2 linked regions of the Defluviitalea raffinosedens genome follow. The protein of the gene in region 1 binds, or shares a complex with, the protein of each later gene. Links are inferred from orthologs where the notes say so. Each region holds a gene or a part of one and is shown on either strand. Other genes may lie near its edges. The genes, in order: dnaB and dnaG.

Region 1 (8,040 bases):
CAAAGCCTCTTTGAATAAATTTTTCATCATCATCTGAAACTGTTTAACCTTTTCATCATTAGGATTGGTTATATCTACTTCATTTCCATGGCTTAATTTCAGTGCATAATCTTCATTTTCATCCATACTGGAAATTGCAGCTTTAATAGCTCTAAGCTGAAGTCCCTGCTCTTTAAAGTGCTTAATGTTTTCAAAGATCCTGATTTCTTGATCCGTATAATATCTATGCCCCATTTCGTTCCTTGGAATCTCCAGGTTAAGTTCTTCTTCCCAGTACCGAAGTACATGTGTTTCTAAATTGAGCATTTCAGATGCCTCTGAAATACTGTATCTTTTTTCTTCCATAGTTTCACCCCATTATCAAAAATTTCCAGTTATACTCGTAGTATACCATAAATTTACATTAAATCAATAAAAAAATGCTAAAAATTTACTTTAAGGGCTAATATTGATAAAAGTTGAAGACGAAAAAATAAAAACCTTCCTGGCTCATGCTAAAGTAAAACATGAATCGGGAAGGTTTTTATTAACTGCTGTTTTATGAGTGATTTAGGAATTTGCATTCCCACTTTCGACTTCGTTTATAAGTTTTTCAGCACTGTTGATGAATTCGTAAGCTCTGTCAATAACTGTTTTTATGTTGTCCATAACTTCAGGTGTGAGGTTTTTGGGATCAGCAAAATATCCGTCAATTTCTGTAATTCCTTCGGAAATCTCATTCATAACTGTAACAAGTTCTTCAATCTCTAAAAGCTCAGGACTTGTATTCACCTTGTCAACAACCTCATTATATGCGTCTATCATCGCTGAAAATTCCTGTGCAAGGGCTTGTTGTTCCTCGGTATATTCCACTTCTGTGCTTTCTTGTGTAGTATCTTGCGCAGCTTCTTGTTTATTCTCCTGTGCACTTCCTTGTGAACTGGTTGATGAAGTGGACGCTTTTTCTCCACCACAGGCAACAAGATTCAGTGTCATCATAAGTGTTAACATACTACAAGTAATTTTTTCATTTTAAATCCTCCTCTTTCTAGTCAACGTATGTAATAACGCACCGCCCGTTAAGTATATCAGGCATTTTTTTTTAACCGTCTTTTGCATGAATGACGATTTTTTTGACATGAAATACTTTTTTACATGAAACATAGTATCGTCTGTCAAATTATTATGTTAAAATAATAGTGAAGAAACGGAGGAATTTTAATGATACAAATTGCAGTCTGCGACGACAATATTGACGAACTATCCCACATTGTTCAACTGATCAACCTATATAAAGTATCCAAAAACTTCAGCTGCAAATGTACCATCTTTCATAATGGATTTGAGCTCATTTCGGTTTTAGAAAAAGGAAAGAGATTCGATATATACTGTCTGGATATTATTATGCCGGGGTTGACGGGCATTGATGTGGCAAAGGAAATCCGTAAGTTTGACAAAACCACACCCCTTCTGTTCTTTACCTCCTCCGCTGAATTTGCCTTAGAAAGTTATTCTGTAAAAGCTGTCAATTATGTACTAAAGCCTATTACAAAAGAAAAATTCTTCCTCACCCTGGATGAAGTCTTAGAGAAAATAAACGCAGATCAAGAAGAAGATGCCATTATTGTAAAAAGCAATGAAGGCATTCAAAGAATCCTCATTTCTAATTTAGCTTTTGTCGAGGTGATTGGCAGAAATGTTTTGTATCATCTTTACTTCGGAAAAATCATCCAATGTACAGAATCTTTCTCCTCTGTCTGCGACAAGCTTATGAAATATGGGTGCTTTATCAGACCGCATCGCTCCTACATTGTGAACATGCAGTTTATAGACACCATCGAAAATCATCAGATCACCCTGCAGAATCTTGCCATTATACCTGTTGCCCAGAGAAAGATTAGAGAAATTAAGCAACAATATCTAAATTATCAGATGGAGGAGCAATAAAAGAATGATAGAAACTGTCATTGAGTTTTCTCGCTATTATATCGCCCTTCTGTTCGGAACGGGCATAGCAGCCCTTTTTACCGGAATGCCACACACAAGGAAAAACTATCTGGTTTATGGAATCTTTACCATCATCATATTTCTTTTACAACTTCTTTCCTTATGGACATGGGGCATGGAGATCACGTTTAAACTCTATCCACTCATCACCCATCTTCCAATGGTTATATTTATTGTATTTTATTTAAAACAATCATGGCTAATAGCTATTACCAGTATGTGTCTTTCTTTTCTGTGCTACCAGTTTCCCCGATACGTTGGCACTGTTTTAGGAGCCACTTTTGGCTGGGTTACTATGAACCACATTGGTTATATTGTCACAGCCATTCTGATGTACTACTTTCTACAGAAATATGCCGTAAAATCTGTTCGGCATCTGTTGGAACGGTCTAATAAGTCCTGCCTGCTGTTTGGTGCAATGCCCACTTTTTATTATGTTTTTGAGCATACTTCCACAGTATATACAGATTTTATGTACAGCGGAACCCGGGCGGCTGTACAGTTTATGCCCTTTGTGACGTCCGCATTCTATATAGTTTTTGTTCTTTTGTATTATGACGAAACTCAAAAACAAGCAAGAATTCAAAGAGAGCGAGACATGCTGGCCACACAGTTTAAGCAGGCTCAAACCGAATTTGCTTCTCTAAAACAAATTCAGCAGACTGCTGCAGCCTACAGACACGATATGCGCCACCATTTCTCCCTTTTACAGTGGTTGGCATCCGAAGGACTTGTAGATGAAATCATAGAATACCTAAAGACTGCCCAGTCCGATGTCGATGCCATCACTCCCATACGTTTTTGTGAAAATGAGACTGTCAATCTGATTTTGTCCTCTTTTGCTTTCAAGGCAAAGGAAGCAAGCATCCATTTAAGCATAGATGCAAGATTGCCTGATGCCCTTCCCTTTAGCGATACCGAGCTTTGTTCACTTTTGTCCAATGCTTTGGAAAACGCCATACATGCCTGCGAGCAAATATCAGAAAGCAGTAAACGATCTATCAAACTCCGCATGTATTCCAAAAGCAATAAATTGTGCATTGACATCCGAAACAGCTATCAATCAGAACCGATTTTTTCTGGGGATCTGCCGATATCCAAAGAGCAGGGACATGGTTATGGTACAAAGAGCATGGCCCATATTATAAAAAAGCATAGCGGTGTCTTTCTGTTTACGACCAAAGAGGGTTGGTTTATCTTTCAGGCGACCATATAAATCGATATGATAACAAAAAATCCAGTTCTTCACCAAAAGAAGAACTGGATTTTTATGTATTTTCTTAATTGGCTTTTTGCATATTGGCAAACTTCGTATACTGACCTAACCAAACCAGATCTACGGTCCCTGTCGGGCCGTTTCTTTGTTTTGCTATGATGACTTCTGCCTGGTTTTTCTTTTCTGTATCCGGATGGTAATACTCATCCCTATATAAAAACATTACCACGTCGGCATCCTGCTCTATAGCTCCGGATTCTCTTAAATCTGAAAGCATCGGTCTATGGTCTGCCCTTGTTTCACAGGCTCGGCTAAGCTGGGAAAGGGCAATAACAGGAGCTTCCATTTCTCTTGCCAGAGCCTTTAAGGATCTGGAGATTTCAGATATTTCCTGCTGTCTGGAATCAGACTTTCCACTTCCACTCATAAGTTGCAGATAGTCGATTAAAATAAGGCCAAGGCCTTTCTCAAGCTTTAATCTCCTGCATTTTGCCCTCATCTCCATAACAGAAATACCAGGTGTATCGTCAATATAAATAGGTGCTTCTGCAAGAGTACCCATAGCTCTCGCTATTTTTACCCAATCTTCCTGGTTCATAGCACCGGTTCGAAGTTTCTGTGCATCGATCATCGCTTCAGCGCAAAGCATACGATTAACCAACTGCTCTTTTGACATTTCCAGACTAAAGATGGCAATGGGTACTTTTTCCCGTACCGCTGCATATTGGGCAATATTCAGGGCAAACGCCGTCTTTCCCATGGAAGGCCTTGCAGCCACTAAAATCAAATCCGAAGGCTGAAGACCTGCAGTTTTATAGTCTAAATCGATAAAACCAGTGGAAAGTCCTGTTACCTTCCCTTGATTTTTATATATTTCTTCTATTTTTTCAAAGGCAGATAAAAGCACTTCTCTCATAGGAGAAAAATCTTCTGTATGCTTATTTTGCAAAATGTGAAAAATGCTTTGCTCTGCTTGGTTTAAAATCGTATTCACATCTTCCTTAGCTTCATAACTAAGCCCCATAATATCCTGGCTTGCTTTAATCAATCTTCTTAAAATTGATTTGCTCTCAACAATTTTGGCATATTGCTTAATATGAGCTGATGTAGGAACACTGGAAGCTAATTCTGATAAGTACGCAATACCCCCTATTTGCTCTAACAATCCTTTTTCCTCAAGGCGGCTTTTAAGGGTAACCAAGTCAACCGGAGCGCCTTGATTAAAAAGCTCAATACAAGTTTCAAAAATCATCTTATGATCGGGTCTGTAGAAATCATCTCCTCTTAAAATCTCTGCTGCAGATGCGATGGCTTCCCGATCAAGAATCATGGATCCCAATACAGATTGTTCAGCTTCAATATTATGAGGGGGAATTCTCTGCAATCTTGATTCCTCCATAATTAGCCCCCTTTTATTTTTCTATGCTTCAGTTACTTTAACCGTTAACTCTGCTGTAACCTGCGGATGAAGTTTAACTGGAACCATATGATTGCCCAAACTTCTAATGGGTTCATCCAGTTGAATCTTTTTCTTGTCTAAAGATAAATTAAATTGCTTTTTGGCGGCTTCAACAATTTCCTTAGCTGTCACAGAACCAAAGAGCCTTCCGCCTTCTCCTGCCTTGACACTGACTGTCACAATCTTATCTTTTAATTCCTCTTTGAGTTGCTGTGCTGCAGCAAGTTCCTCCTGTTTTTTCTTATCTTCTGCTTTCTTTTTCAAATTCAAATCATTTAAAGACGTTTTGGTTGCTTCTACTGCTAATCCCTGAGGAATTAGATAATTTCTTGCATAACCATCGCTGACATTTATAACATCACCTTTTTTACCATGTTTTTTTACATCCTGAGTTAATATAACTTTCATCTTCTTTCCGCTCCTTCCTCTAAGTATTCATCTATAGCTTCTATTAATTGATCGTATACTTCATCAATAGGGACTTCGCTAAACTGGGCTCCTGCCACAGTCTGATGGCCTCCGCCCCCTAACTTTTCCATGATGAGTTGCACATTAATATCTCCTAAAGATCTTGCACTAATCATAACATCATTTTTTATAGAACACATCACAAAGGATGCTTTAATCCCTGAGATATTTAATAATTCATCTGCCGCCTGAGCTGCGATCACAGCTCCATTTTTAAGATCAGAAGGCGCAATAGAAATCGCCATATTCTTCCTATAAATGCGTGCATCCTTAACCGCAGCTGCCCTTGCCTGATATGATTCCATATCGTTTTGAAACAGCATGCGAACTCTCGTACTGTCAGCCCCATTTCTTCTTAAAAATGCAGCAGCCTCAAAGGTTCTTACCCCTGTTTTAAATACAAAGTTCTTGGTATCAATAGTAATTCCTGCAAGAAGAATATCTGCTTCTATTGGCTTTAGTTTAACCTTATCTACGATGTATTGTAAGATTTCAGCAATCATTTCGCAAGTGGAAGATATAAAAGGTTCTAAATAAGTCAATACAGCATTATCAATAAACTCTGCACTTCTTCTATGATGATCAAATACTACAATATTTTTACTTAATTCCAAAAGCTCAGGGCACTCTGTATAACTCGGTCTATGAACATCTACAACCACTACAAGGGTTTTTTCTCCCGTATGCCCTATGGCTTCAATACTGTTTAAAAAAATCTTTTCTTCATATTCTCCAGATTCTAAGATTTTGTCATATACTGTTTTAATCGCACTGGTAGGTTCGTTTAATACAATATAAGCTTTTTTACCTAATAACTGAGCTGCCCGATAAACACCTATGGCTGCTCCGAGGCAATCCACATCAGGATTTTTATGCCCCATAATCAGAACTTCATCCGACTCTTCAATAATCTCTCGGAATGCATAAGCCTTCATTCTTGCCTTTACCCGGGTACTTTTTTCAACTTCCTTGGTTTTTCCCCCGTAGAAAGAATATTTGTCAACATTTTTAATAACCGCCTGATCTCCGCCTCTTCCCAAAGCTAAATCAATGGCTGCTTTTGCATACTCCATAGACTGGGGCAAATTTTTCCCATTCACCCCAATCCCTATGCTTAATGTCACAGGAAGCTCATTGCCTATATGGATCTGCCTTATTTCATCCAGGATCTCAAATTTCTTCTGTCTGAACTTTTCTAAATGCTCATTGTAAAAAAGCATAAGATACTGGTCTTTTTCTAACTTTTTAACGATACCTTCACCCTGCTGCGCCCAGGAATTTAACTTTCTGTCAATCAAGGCAATCAGTAAAGGCCTTCTGACGTCTTCTACACTTTGCATGACCTCTTCATAATTATCTATAAAAATTAGTCCTATAGATACTTTTTGCTTTAAATTTTCTTCTTTTAAAATCATATTGTGCGTATTGTCAATAAAGTAAAGTCCATACATAGTCCGCTGGCTGCCGCTGGCTTGTGACAAATACACCCGATCGATATATACATTATAGTGCCTGTTGTCTACAGTGATTGTTTTTGTAACCTGTTCTTTTCCTTTTGGAAACTGATCGGCAGTAATATCCAGAAAAAGATTTTGAATGTTTTTATTCACTAAATTCTTTGCTTTTATGACTTCTTCTATCCTGGGATTATACCATTTGATCCATCCATGGGCGTCAACCATAATAAATGGAAAAGGAAAATAAGACAGCACATCTTTATGAATGGAATGGAAATCATAGTCTTTATTTAGAGTCCTTTCTTCCAGCTGACTTCCTTTCTTCCCCCATAAAAGAGTAAAGATCAATAACGCCACACAAAGCAGCATTGCAACAAACCCTATAACTGGCTCATAAAATAGAAAGATTACTCCAAAAACAAACAAAATCAATATATAGAAATGAGGCTGCAGAAAAACTCTATTTATAAATGTTTTGTAATGACTTTTATTCATGGTTTAGCCTCCACACATACATCTATACAACCTTACTATAGGAATCTTTCTGTTTTCCTGAAATTAAATATGCCTTCCAAGAATCCAAGGATTACAAATAAGAAAGGACTTACAATGATGCTTAAGAAACTTAAGATGCCCATAAATGCCTTAAATCTAGCACCGGCCTTAGCATTTTTAATCACGTGGATCGTAAATAAAACACCAACAATAAACATAAAAACAGCAAATATAATCAGAACATTATCCATAGCCATGGCTAGCCTTGGATATAATCTGTCATCCATATCATTTCGAATAAGCCAGGTTAAACCCAAAAGACCTACAGTTAAAGGGGTAAATCCAATATTCGTTATGTCTTTAATTTTAGGAGACTCCCATTTTAGAGCTTTTAAAATAAGCTTTGTAAATAAGACTTGAACAATTGAAGATAAAAAGCCACCAATAAAAATGAAAGCTGGGAACAGATATCGTATTAAGAAAAAAGATTGCTTTATTGCCAATCTGTAAAGCGAATAATTCTCCGCAAATTTTACAGGGTCTTCCTTTAAAAGATATAAAGAAGTAGTCCCTGTTCCCTGCAAATTATTTAATAACAGCTCGTACTGCTTAGACAGTTGACTAAGATACTGATTTTCAACAAAATTGGTAAATGAATAGAACCGTGATATAATGCCTACTTTATAGGCAAAGTTCCATATGATCAGCAATCCAATCCATCCGGATAAGTACGCAATAGAAAGCATAATAATATTTTTAGGGAGATTTTTTTGCTTATGATAATAAATACCGCATACAAAAGACGGCATTAAAAGAAGTAATATGAGCATAATCGCAGCTCTTGGACTAACTGTAAATATTAATACAGACAACACAACCACCGGCATTACAAAAGAAGACATCTGCGTCCCTTTTTTGTATACATACAGGCTATAGGGTACACCAAAAAAACATGCAAG
Region 2 (8,098 bases), on another replicon or contig:
GTGCAAAATCTTAAATGTTGTGATATATGATCATTTCATGTATCACAACATTTTTTTATATAATAAATAAAAAGTATCTATAAAATAAAATGGTCAATCAGGTTCAATCTGTTTTCGACAGGAAAATAGAAGCAGTGATAATTGCTGGCTTTTAAGTGAAGAGATTAAATGAAACCATAGATCATCGTTGAAAATTAGATAAAAGTTCAACAAGAAATGAACAATAGTTAGAATTGTCAATCAAATATTGAAAAAAATTTTTCAGTATGCAATTGCAAAGTCAAATTATAAATGTCAAAGCAGAATTATTATAAAAAAATATTGAGATTGCAACTAACTTAAGCGAATCTGTTGAAAAAAATTTAGTATTGTTATAAACTATTATAGTATGGATTTGAATATTTCCTTTGGTAATCATTCAGGATTCAAAATTTTTAATTTGCAGGAGGATGATTTATGAGAAAGAGTTTGTATGTTTTAGTGTCCATGGTACTGATGATTTCTTTGGTTTTATCAGGTTGTGGAGGAAAGACTACATTAAAGATGGCTACAGGCGGCACGACAGGTACATATTATGCTTATAGTGGGGCAGTATCTCAAGTGCTTAGTCAAAAAGTTAATAACTTAAGTTTTAATGTACAATCCACTGGTGCTTCAAAAGCAAATATTTATCTTGTATCAGATAAAGAAGCAGACATGGGTATCGTTCAAAATGATGTTATGTATTATGCTTATAATGGTATTGATCTTTTTGAAGGAGAAAAAATTTCTGGTTTTTCTGCTATGGCAGGACTTTATGCAGAAGTTTGTCAAATAGTATCCAAGAAAGAAATTACTTCTATTGCAGATCTTAAAGGTAAACGTGTTTCTGTAGGGGACGTTGGTTCAGGAGTAGAGTTTAATGCCCGTCAAATTCTTGAAGCTTATGATATGACATTTGATGATATTGTTGTCAGCAATTTAAGTTTTGGTGACAGTGCAACCGCATTAAAGGATGATAAAATAGATGCCTTTTTCTGTGTTGCTGGAGCACCCACAACTGCAATTGTAGAACTTGCTACTTCCAACCAAATTAATTTGCTGGAAATTGATGATGAACATGCAGCAAAATTAATTGAGAAATATCCCTTCTATACAAAATTTTCTGTTCCAGGTGGATCTTATAAAGGTGTCGATACTGATGTCCAGACTGTGGCTGTAGTGGCTACTTACATTGTTTCTGACAGTCTTAGTGAAGATTTGGTTTATAACATGACCAAAGCCCTTTTTGAAAATGCAGATGAAATTGCAAATGCGCATCCAAAGGGTGCTGAATTAAATCCTGAGTATTCAGTCTCCAGTATTTCTATACCTATACATCCAGGTGCAGAAAAATATTATAAAGAAATCGGCGTTTTGAAATAATGAAAAGAATTAATTTACTGACGGGGGCCGCAATCGTGGCTGTATTGTTTACGGTCTCCGTTATTTTATTCTTTGTTTTTTCCTCTCCATGTCTAATTTTAAAAAATAGTGACACAGGTGAAATTATCGCATCTTTTCCTGTTAATGATGGAGACGAGTTTTCTGTTACTTTTATTCATTCTGTAAATAATAGCCCGGTGACTGATGTTTATCAAATCAGGACTGGTAAAATTTATGTTGATCGAACAATTTATTATGCTTTTGGTGCAGGTGTACAGACAGAAATAGAAGAAGGACAATCTCTGGAATATGGCTCAGATGGTGCTATGATTGTCAGTGGTTTTAATAAGTTAATGGATCGTCTTTCTTATATTGTTGGGACAGTTTCTGATCATATTTTACATATTAATGGAAAGGATATTAGTTTGCGAGAACTCTGTGGAAAAAATACGACTGTTCAGTTTGTAACTGGACGAAGGTTTATATCTGTTCGAAATGATGAACCAGGTAATCAATAAATTTTAAAATACGGTTTTTGATTTGGAATAGGTATAAAAATCAAAAAATAAGGAGGATGATGTATGTCTGAAGTAAAACACACAGCCCATTCTTTAATGGAAGAAGCAGAGCAAATCGATGTAGATGCCTTAATGGCTGAATATGATCGAGAATCTAATACAAGGCATTATACTGGTGTACCCAGAAAGATTGTACGTTGTATCTTAGTTGTTTTTTCTCTGTATATATTTTATATGAATCTTTTTAGCGTCTGGCCGGAACAAATCCGCAGAACTTCTTTTGTAGGCTTTATTATTTTTATGGCCTTTGCACTTTATCCAGCGAAGAAAAAGTCTGCAAAAAGGGAAAATTATGTACCTTGGTATGACATAGTTCTTGGTATTGTAGGAGCAGCTTGTTTTGCGTATTTTATCATTAATTTTGAAACTCTTTCTGCCAGAGCAACTCGTATCACTCAATTAGATGTTATTGTTGGTGTTGTAGGATTACTTATTACTGCTGAAGTATGCAGAAGAGTAGTTGGTATTCCAATTTTGGTGGTTGCCGGCGCTTTCATTGCTTATGCTTTTTATGCAGGATATTCCTTAAAGCGTATCGTATACACATTATTTTATACCCTTGATGGGATACTTGGTACGCCTATAGGTGTTTGCTCAACTTTTATTGTATTGTTTATTATTTTAGGTTCATTTCTTGAAAAGACGAACATTGGTACTTTTTTTATAGATATGGCCAATTCCATTGCAGGGCGAGCAGTAGGTGGACCTGCCAAGGTTGCGGTTATTTCCAGTGCCCTGGAAGGAATGTACTCTGGTAGTTCTGTTGCTAATACTGTTGGTTCTGGTAGTGTTACTATTCCTGTAATGAAAAAAGCAGGATATGACAAAGATTTTGCTGCAGCGGTTGAGGCTGCTGCTTCAACCGGAGGACAAATTATGCCTCCAATTATGGGAGCAGCTGCATTCCTTATGGCTGAAATGACAGAAACAAGCTATGCTACGATTGCCTTAGCAGCAGTTTTTCCGGCAATCCTCTACTTTAGCGGTATTTTTCTAATGGTACATTTTGAAGCAAAAAAGACTGGATTAAAAGGACTTCCCAAGGAACACATTCCTAACTTTTTTAAATTGTTTTTCCAGAAAGGATATTTGTTCCTCCCCATTGTTGTATTGATTACAACGATGTCTATAGGATATACTGCATCTCGAGCTGCCTGTCTTGCCATACTGACTTCTATTGTTGTCAGTATGTTTCGGGAAGATACAAGGCTGACGCCTCAAACTTTTGTTGAAGCTTTGGAAAACGGTGCAAAAAATACCATTGGAGTTGCTGCAGCATGCTCAATAGCAGGTATTATAGTAGGAATTGTCTCCCTTACCGGTTTAGGCCTTAAGCTTGCTGATGGCTTGCTTACTTTATCAGGAGGCATTAACATTATTGCATTGTTTTTAACGATGATTGCTTGTCTTATATTAGGAATGGGTGTACCAACTACTGCAAATTATGTTATTATGGCTACCATCACTGCACCGATCATATTGAAATTGATGCCGGAAACACCGGTCCTTGCTGCACACTTTTTTGTATTTTACTTTGGTGTAGTTGCAGACATTACGCCACCAGTAGCTTTGGCAGCCTATGCAGGGTCAGCAATTTCTGGCGGAAATCCTATTCGGACTGGAGTCATTGCCACTAAGCTGGCTATATCGGCATTTATTATTCCGTATATGTTTGTACTAAATCCTGCAATGTTGATGGTGAATACTTCGCTGCCACAGATTATTCAGTTTTCTATTACATCCATGCTTGGTATGTTTGCTATTGCAGGTGGTTTAGAAGGTTTTATGAAGTCAAAACTTCCAATATGGCAGAGAATTCTGGCGGTTGCAGGTGGTCTTATGCTCATTGAACCAAGCTTGACTACAGATCTTATTGGTATTGTGATTATAGTATTCATAATTTTTATCCAATATGTTTTAAAGGGTAAGGACAAATCAGTAGAATCTGTTTAAAAGTCATTACCATTATTCCTTGTTAAAGGGATGATGGTAATTTTTTTATCAAATGATTTTGAAGGATTTTGAAAAAATGTGTAGTATATATTTAAGTATGAGGAGTGTTATAACATGTAAGAACAGGTGGTGATAACGTTGCACCTTAGAGAGATTCAAGAGAAAAGGGAGTTTGATTTTCTAAGTCCGTATGCAGTGAAAAGTAAAGAAAGCAAAGGAAGAAAATATGATGAGCCCAAATGTGATATTCGAACAGATTTTCAAAGAGATCGTGACAGGATTCTTCACTGCAAAACTTTTAGGAGATTAAAACACAAAACTCAGGTGTTTATATCTCCGGAAGGAGATCACTACCGTACAAGACTAACTCATACACTGGAAGTTGCACAGATTGCAAGGACTATTGCCCGGGCACTGTCTTTAAATGAAGACCTTACAGAAGCTATTGCTTTAGGACATGATTTAGGCCACACCCCTTTTGGACATACGGGAGAATATGTGTTAAATGAAGTATGTCCTATGGGTTTTAGCCATAGTGAGCAAAGTTTGAGAGTAGTAGAAATACTTGAACGAAACGGAAAAGGATTGAACCTTACATGGGAAGTAAGGGATGGAATTATTAACCATCAGACAAAAGGTAATCCAAGTACTTTGGAAGGAAAAGTTGTTCAAATTTCAGATAAAATCGCGTATATTAATCATGACATTGATGACGCTATAAGAGGAAAAGTATTAAAAGAAACAGATCTTCCAAAAGATTGTGTTGAAATTTTAGGGAATAGCTTTGGTGAAAGAATTAATACTATGATTATAGATGTGATCAAAAACAGTATTCATCAACCTGATATTAAAATGAGCGATGAAATAGGTAAAATGGTGAAAAAACTCCGGGCGTTTATGTTTGAACATGTATATATAGGTTCACAGGCAAAAAATCAGGAAAAAAAGGCAGAACATATTGTTGAGCAGCTGTATTATTATTTTATTAAACATCCTGAAAGTATCCCAAAAGAATTCTATTTACATTATAAATCAGGAGATGAGATGAAAGAAAGAATTGTATGCGATTATATTGCGGGGATGACGGATCGATATGCCATTAATAAATATATGGAAATATACGTACCTTCTTCGTGGAATATTCTATAGGAGATCATGTAATGGAAAATTTTAGAATTATTATTGATGGCGATAGTTGTCCCGTCTTAAAGATAATTGAAGATGTTTCAAAGGAATATAATATTAAAGCAATCGTTTTTTGCAGCTACGCACATGTTCCAAATAAGAGATTTGATATGGAATATAAGATAGTAGACTCAGCACCTCAGTCGGTAGATATGACCATAATGAATCATGTAAAAAGAGATGATATTATTGTTACTCAGGATTATGGTTTGGCTTCTCTTGTTTTATCAAAAGGAGCAAGAGCAATTTCTCCAAATGGCAATATTTATCTAAATGAGCAAATCGATTTATTACTTTATGATAGGCATTTAAATAGCGAAATAAGAAGAGCAGGTGGTCGTACAAAAGGCCCGCGAAAAAGAAATGAACTGGATAATGCTAAATTTAAAAAAAATCTGATCAAGTTGATTGAGCAGACTTAAAATGTTAAAGGTAAATTGGTTAATATAATGGTCATTATTTTTGTTTTTTTATATATTTTAAACAAATCTTTGTGAGCTTAAAGGATTTCCGAAAAATATGTCGAAACAAATATATGTATTTTGATAGGTCCAAAAAGATAGGGGAGTCCCATGTATTATTCAGAAGAAATCATTGAAGAAATTCGAAGCCAAAATGATTTGGTGGACGTAGTTTCTGAATATGTGAGATTACAAAGAAAGGGCAGTTCATATTTTGGATTATGCCCATTTCATAATGAAGATACGCCTTCTTTCTCTGTCAGCCCTGATAAGCAAATGTATTATTGTTTTGGTTGTCAGGCAGGTGGCAATGTATTTACATTTATTATGCAGATGGAGAATTTTAGTTTCGTAGAAGCGATCAAGCATTTGGCTGACAGGGCACATATTACTTTACCACAACCTGAATATTCAGAAGAAGTTCGCAAAAAGATGGAAGAAAAGCAGATTTTGCTGGATATGCATAAGGAAGCTGCTAAATATTTTTATGCAAATCTGCGCTCCTTAAGGGGCCAACAGGCCAGTGAATATTTGAATAAAAGAAAGTTAAGCAAGAACACTCAAAAGCTTTTTGGAATAGGCTATTCAAACATGGACTTTGGAGATTTATATCAATATTTACTGTATAAAGGATACGAGGAGGAGCATATTTCAAAAAGCGGATTGGTTATACCAAAGAAAAAAGGTAAAGGGTATGTGGATAGATTTAGAAATAGAATTATGTTTCCTATTTTTGATGTTCATAATCAGGTCATTGGTTTTGGCGGACGCGTGCTGGATGATAGTCTGCCCAAATATATGAATTCTCCGGATACTCCCTTATTTGATAAAAGTAAAAATCTTTATGGTCTTAATTATGCAAGAACATCTGGGAAGAATCAAATATTGATTGTTGAGGGGTATATGGATGTTATATCCTTATATCAGGCAGGATTTGAAAATGTAGTGGCTTCTCTTGGTACAGCTTTTACCTATCAGCAGGCATCTTTATTAAAACGCTATACAGGAGAAGTTGTTATAATTTATGACAGCGATACAGCAGGGACCAACGCTGCATTAAGGGCGATACCTATTTTATCGTCTGCTGGATTAAAAATAAAAGTGGTCCAAGTACCCGGAGAGAAAGATCCTGATGATTTTATTAAGCAAAACGGCCCTGAGGCATTTCAACAATTGCTTGATCATGCCATGGGGGCAGTTACTTTTCAAGTTTCGGTCTTAAGAAAAAAATATAACATTGAAGATACTGAGCAAAAAATTAAATTTACCATGGAAGTAGCACAATTACTTTCCAGGCTAGACAATGAGATTGAGCGGGATGTATATCTTCAGGAAATATCTAATGATACCAAAATTTCTACCCAGTCTATTTTGAATGAAATAAAGAAAACTCAAGAATTTCAAAGAAAAAATAGTATTAAACTGAGTAGTTATTCACAAAGACAGGAAAGTGAACTCCACGATCATTTAAAAGTAAATAATGTATTTAACAACATAGATGAGAAAAACGGATTATATAAGGCTCAAAAGAATATTCTTAATTTCCTTTATAATAATCCACTACACTATCATAAAATTAAGCCACATTTATCTTATGAAGACTTTATTGATCCAGTATTAATGAAAGTAGCTAAGCTAATTTATGAGCAGTATGATAAAGGCTTAAAAATTGAACCTGCTGTTGTGATTAATCATTTTGAAAATTTAAATGATCAAAAGCAAGTTTCTATGATTTTTCGGGACGAAAAAAGTAAAAATCAGGAATATGATATTGAAAAAGCGATAAATGATCAAATTAAATTAATAAAAAAAGCAAATATCGACATGAAAAGCAGAAATGCAACTGATATATATGAAATTCAATCTTTAATTGAGCAGAAAAAGCAGCTAGAAAAATTGTATATTAACCTTATAAGTGGTTAAAATAGTAGACAGGTGAGGAAAGGATGGATTCTGCGTGAAAACAAGCGAACAAACCAAATTTTTGACCCGTGTGAAGGAATTGGTCGCATTAGGTAAGCAAAAAAAAGGTGTGCTCGAATATAAAGAAATTATGGATCATTTTTCCGACATGGAATTGGAGCCGGAGCAAATAGAAAAAATTTATGAATATCTTGAGCGACAGAATATTGATGTATTAGGTAATATTGAAGAAGAAGAAGAGCCGCTGGATGATCTGGATTTAAGTCTGCCAGAAGGCATTAATATTGACGACCCGGTGCGAATGTATTTAAAAGAAATCGGAAAAGTACCTCTTCTTACGGCAGAAGAAGAAATAGAATTGGCTCGCAGAATGGAACAAGGGGATCCGGAAGCTAAAAGAAAACTAGCAGAAGCCAATCTTAGACTGGTTGTTAGTATTGCAAAACGCTATGTAGGACGTGGTATGTTATTCTTGGATTTGATTCAGGAAGGAAACTTAGGACTTATTAAAGCAGTAGAAAAGTTTGATTATGGCAAAGGATTTAAGTTTAGTACATATGCAACCTGGTGGATTCGCCAGGCCATTACAAGAGC

The links.
Region 2: the proteins of dnaB (region 1) and dnaG are in contact, whole or in part, in a crystal structure (PDB 2R6A), measured with the Geobacillus stearothermophilus proteins. The link is inferred for Defluviitalea raffinosedens from one-to-one orthologs. Residues at the interface, in WP_033016901.1 of Geobacillus stearothermophilus: Ser13, Glu15, Ala16, Gln18, Glu91, Leu92, Asp94, Ala95, Val96, Pro97, Thr98, Ala99, Ala100, Asn101, Tyr104, Tyr105, Ile108; in WP_049624496.1 of Geobacillus stearothermophilus: Lys456, Leu457, Leu458, Pro459, Ala460, Asn463, Ala464, Leu467, Leu535, Leu536, Ile537, Ala538, Gln544, Glu545, Asp548, Tyr549, His552.

The regions. Positions count from the first base shown.
Region 1 is NZ_JAFBEP010000001.1:364,837-372,876, forward strand. The notes cover bases 2,435-5,344. They hold dnaB (replicative DNA helicase), read right to left. Parts: upstream 4,602-5,344; coding sequence 3,267-4,601; downstream 2,435-3,266. Other genes in these bases: JOD07_RS01815 (sensor histidine kinase), read left to right, coding at 2,435-3,202; rplI (50S ribosomal protein L9), read right to left, coding at 4,623-5,069; JOD07_RS01830 (DHH family phosphoesterase), read right to left, coding at 5,066-5,344. In the rest of the region: JOD07_RS01800 (helix-turn-helix domain-containing protein), read right to left, coding at 1-345; JOD07_RS01805 (hypothetical protein), read right to left, coding at 550-990; JOD07_RS01810 (LytR/AlgR family response regulator transcription factor), read left to right, coding at 1,201-1,926; more of JOD07_RS01815, read left to right, coding at 1,931-2,434; more of JOD07_RS01830, read right to left, coding at 5,345-7,081; JOD07_RS01835 (DUF2232 domain-containing protein), read right to left, coding at 7,117-8,040. UniProt on the Escherichia coli protein: The main replicative DNA helicase, it participates in initiation and elongation during chromosome replication. Travels ahead of the DNA replisome, separating dsDNA into templates for DNA synthesis.
Region 2 is NZ_JAFBEP010000004.1:131,616-139,713, reverse strand. The notes cover bases 5,131-8,098. They hold dnaG (DNA primase), read left to right. Parts: upstream 5,131-5,692; coding sequence 5,693-7,504; downstream 7,505-8,098. Other genes in these bases: rpoD (RNA polymerase sigma factor RpoD), read left to right, coding at 7,539-8,098; JOD07_RS04980 (YaiI/YqxD family protein), read left to right, coding at 5,131-5,542. In the rest of the region: JOD07_RS05000 (TAXI family TRAP transporter solute-binding subunit), read left to right, coding at 457-1,404; JOD07_RS04995 (DUF1850 domain-containing protein), read left to right, coding at 1,404-1,922; JOD07_RS04990 (TRAP transporter permease), read left to right, coding at 1,986-3,935; JOD07_RS04985 (deoxyguanosinetriphosphate triphosphohydrolase), read left to right, coding at 4,074-5,084; more of JOD07_RS04980, read left to right, coding at 5,096-5,130. UniProt on the Escherichia coli protein: RNA polymerase that catalyzes the synthesis of short RNA molecules used as primers for DNA polymerase during DNA replication.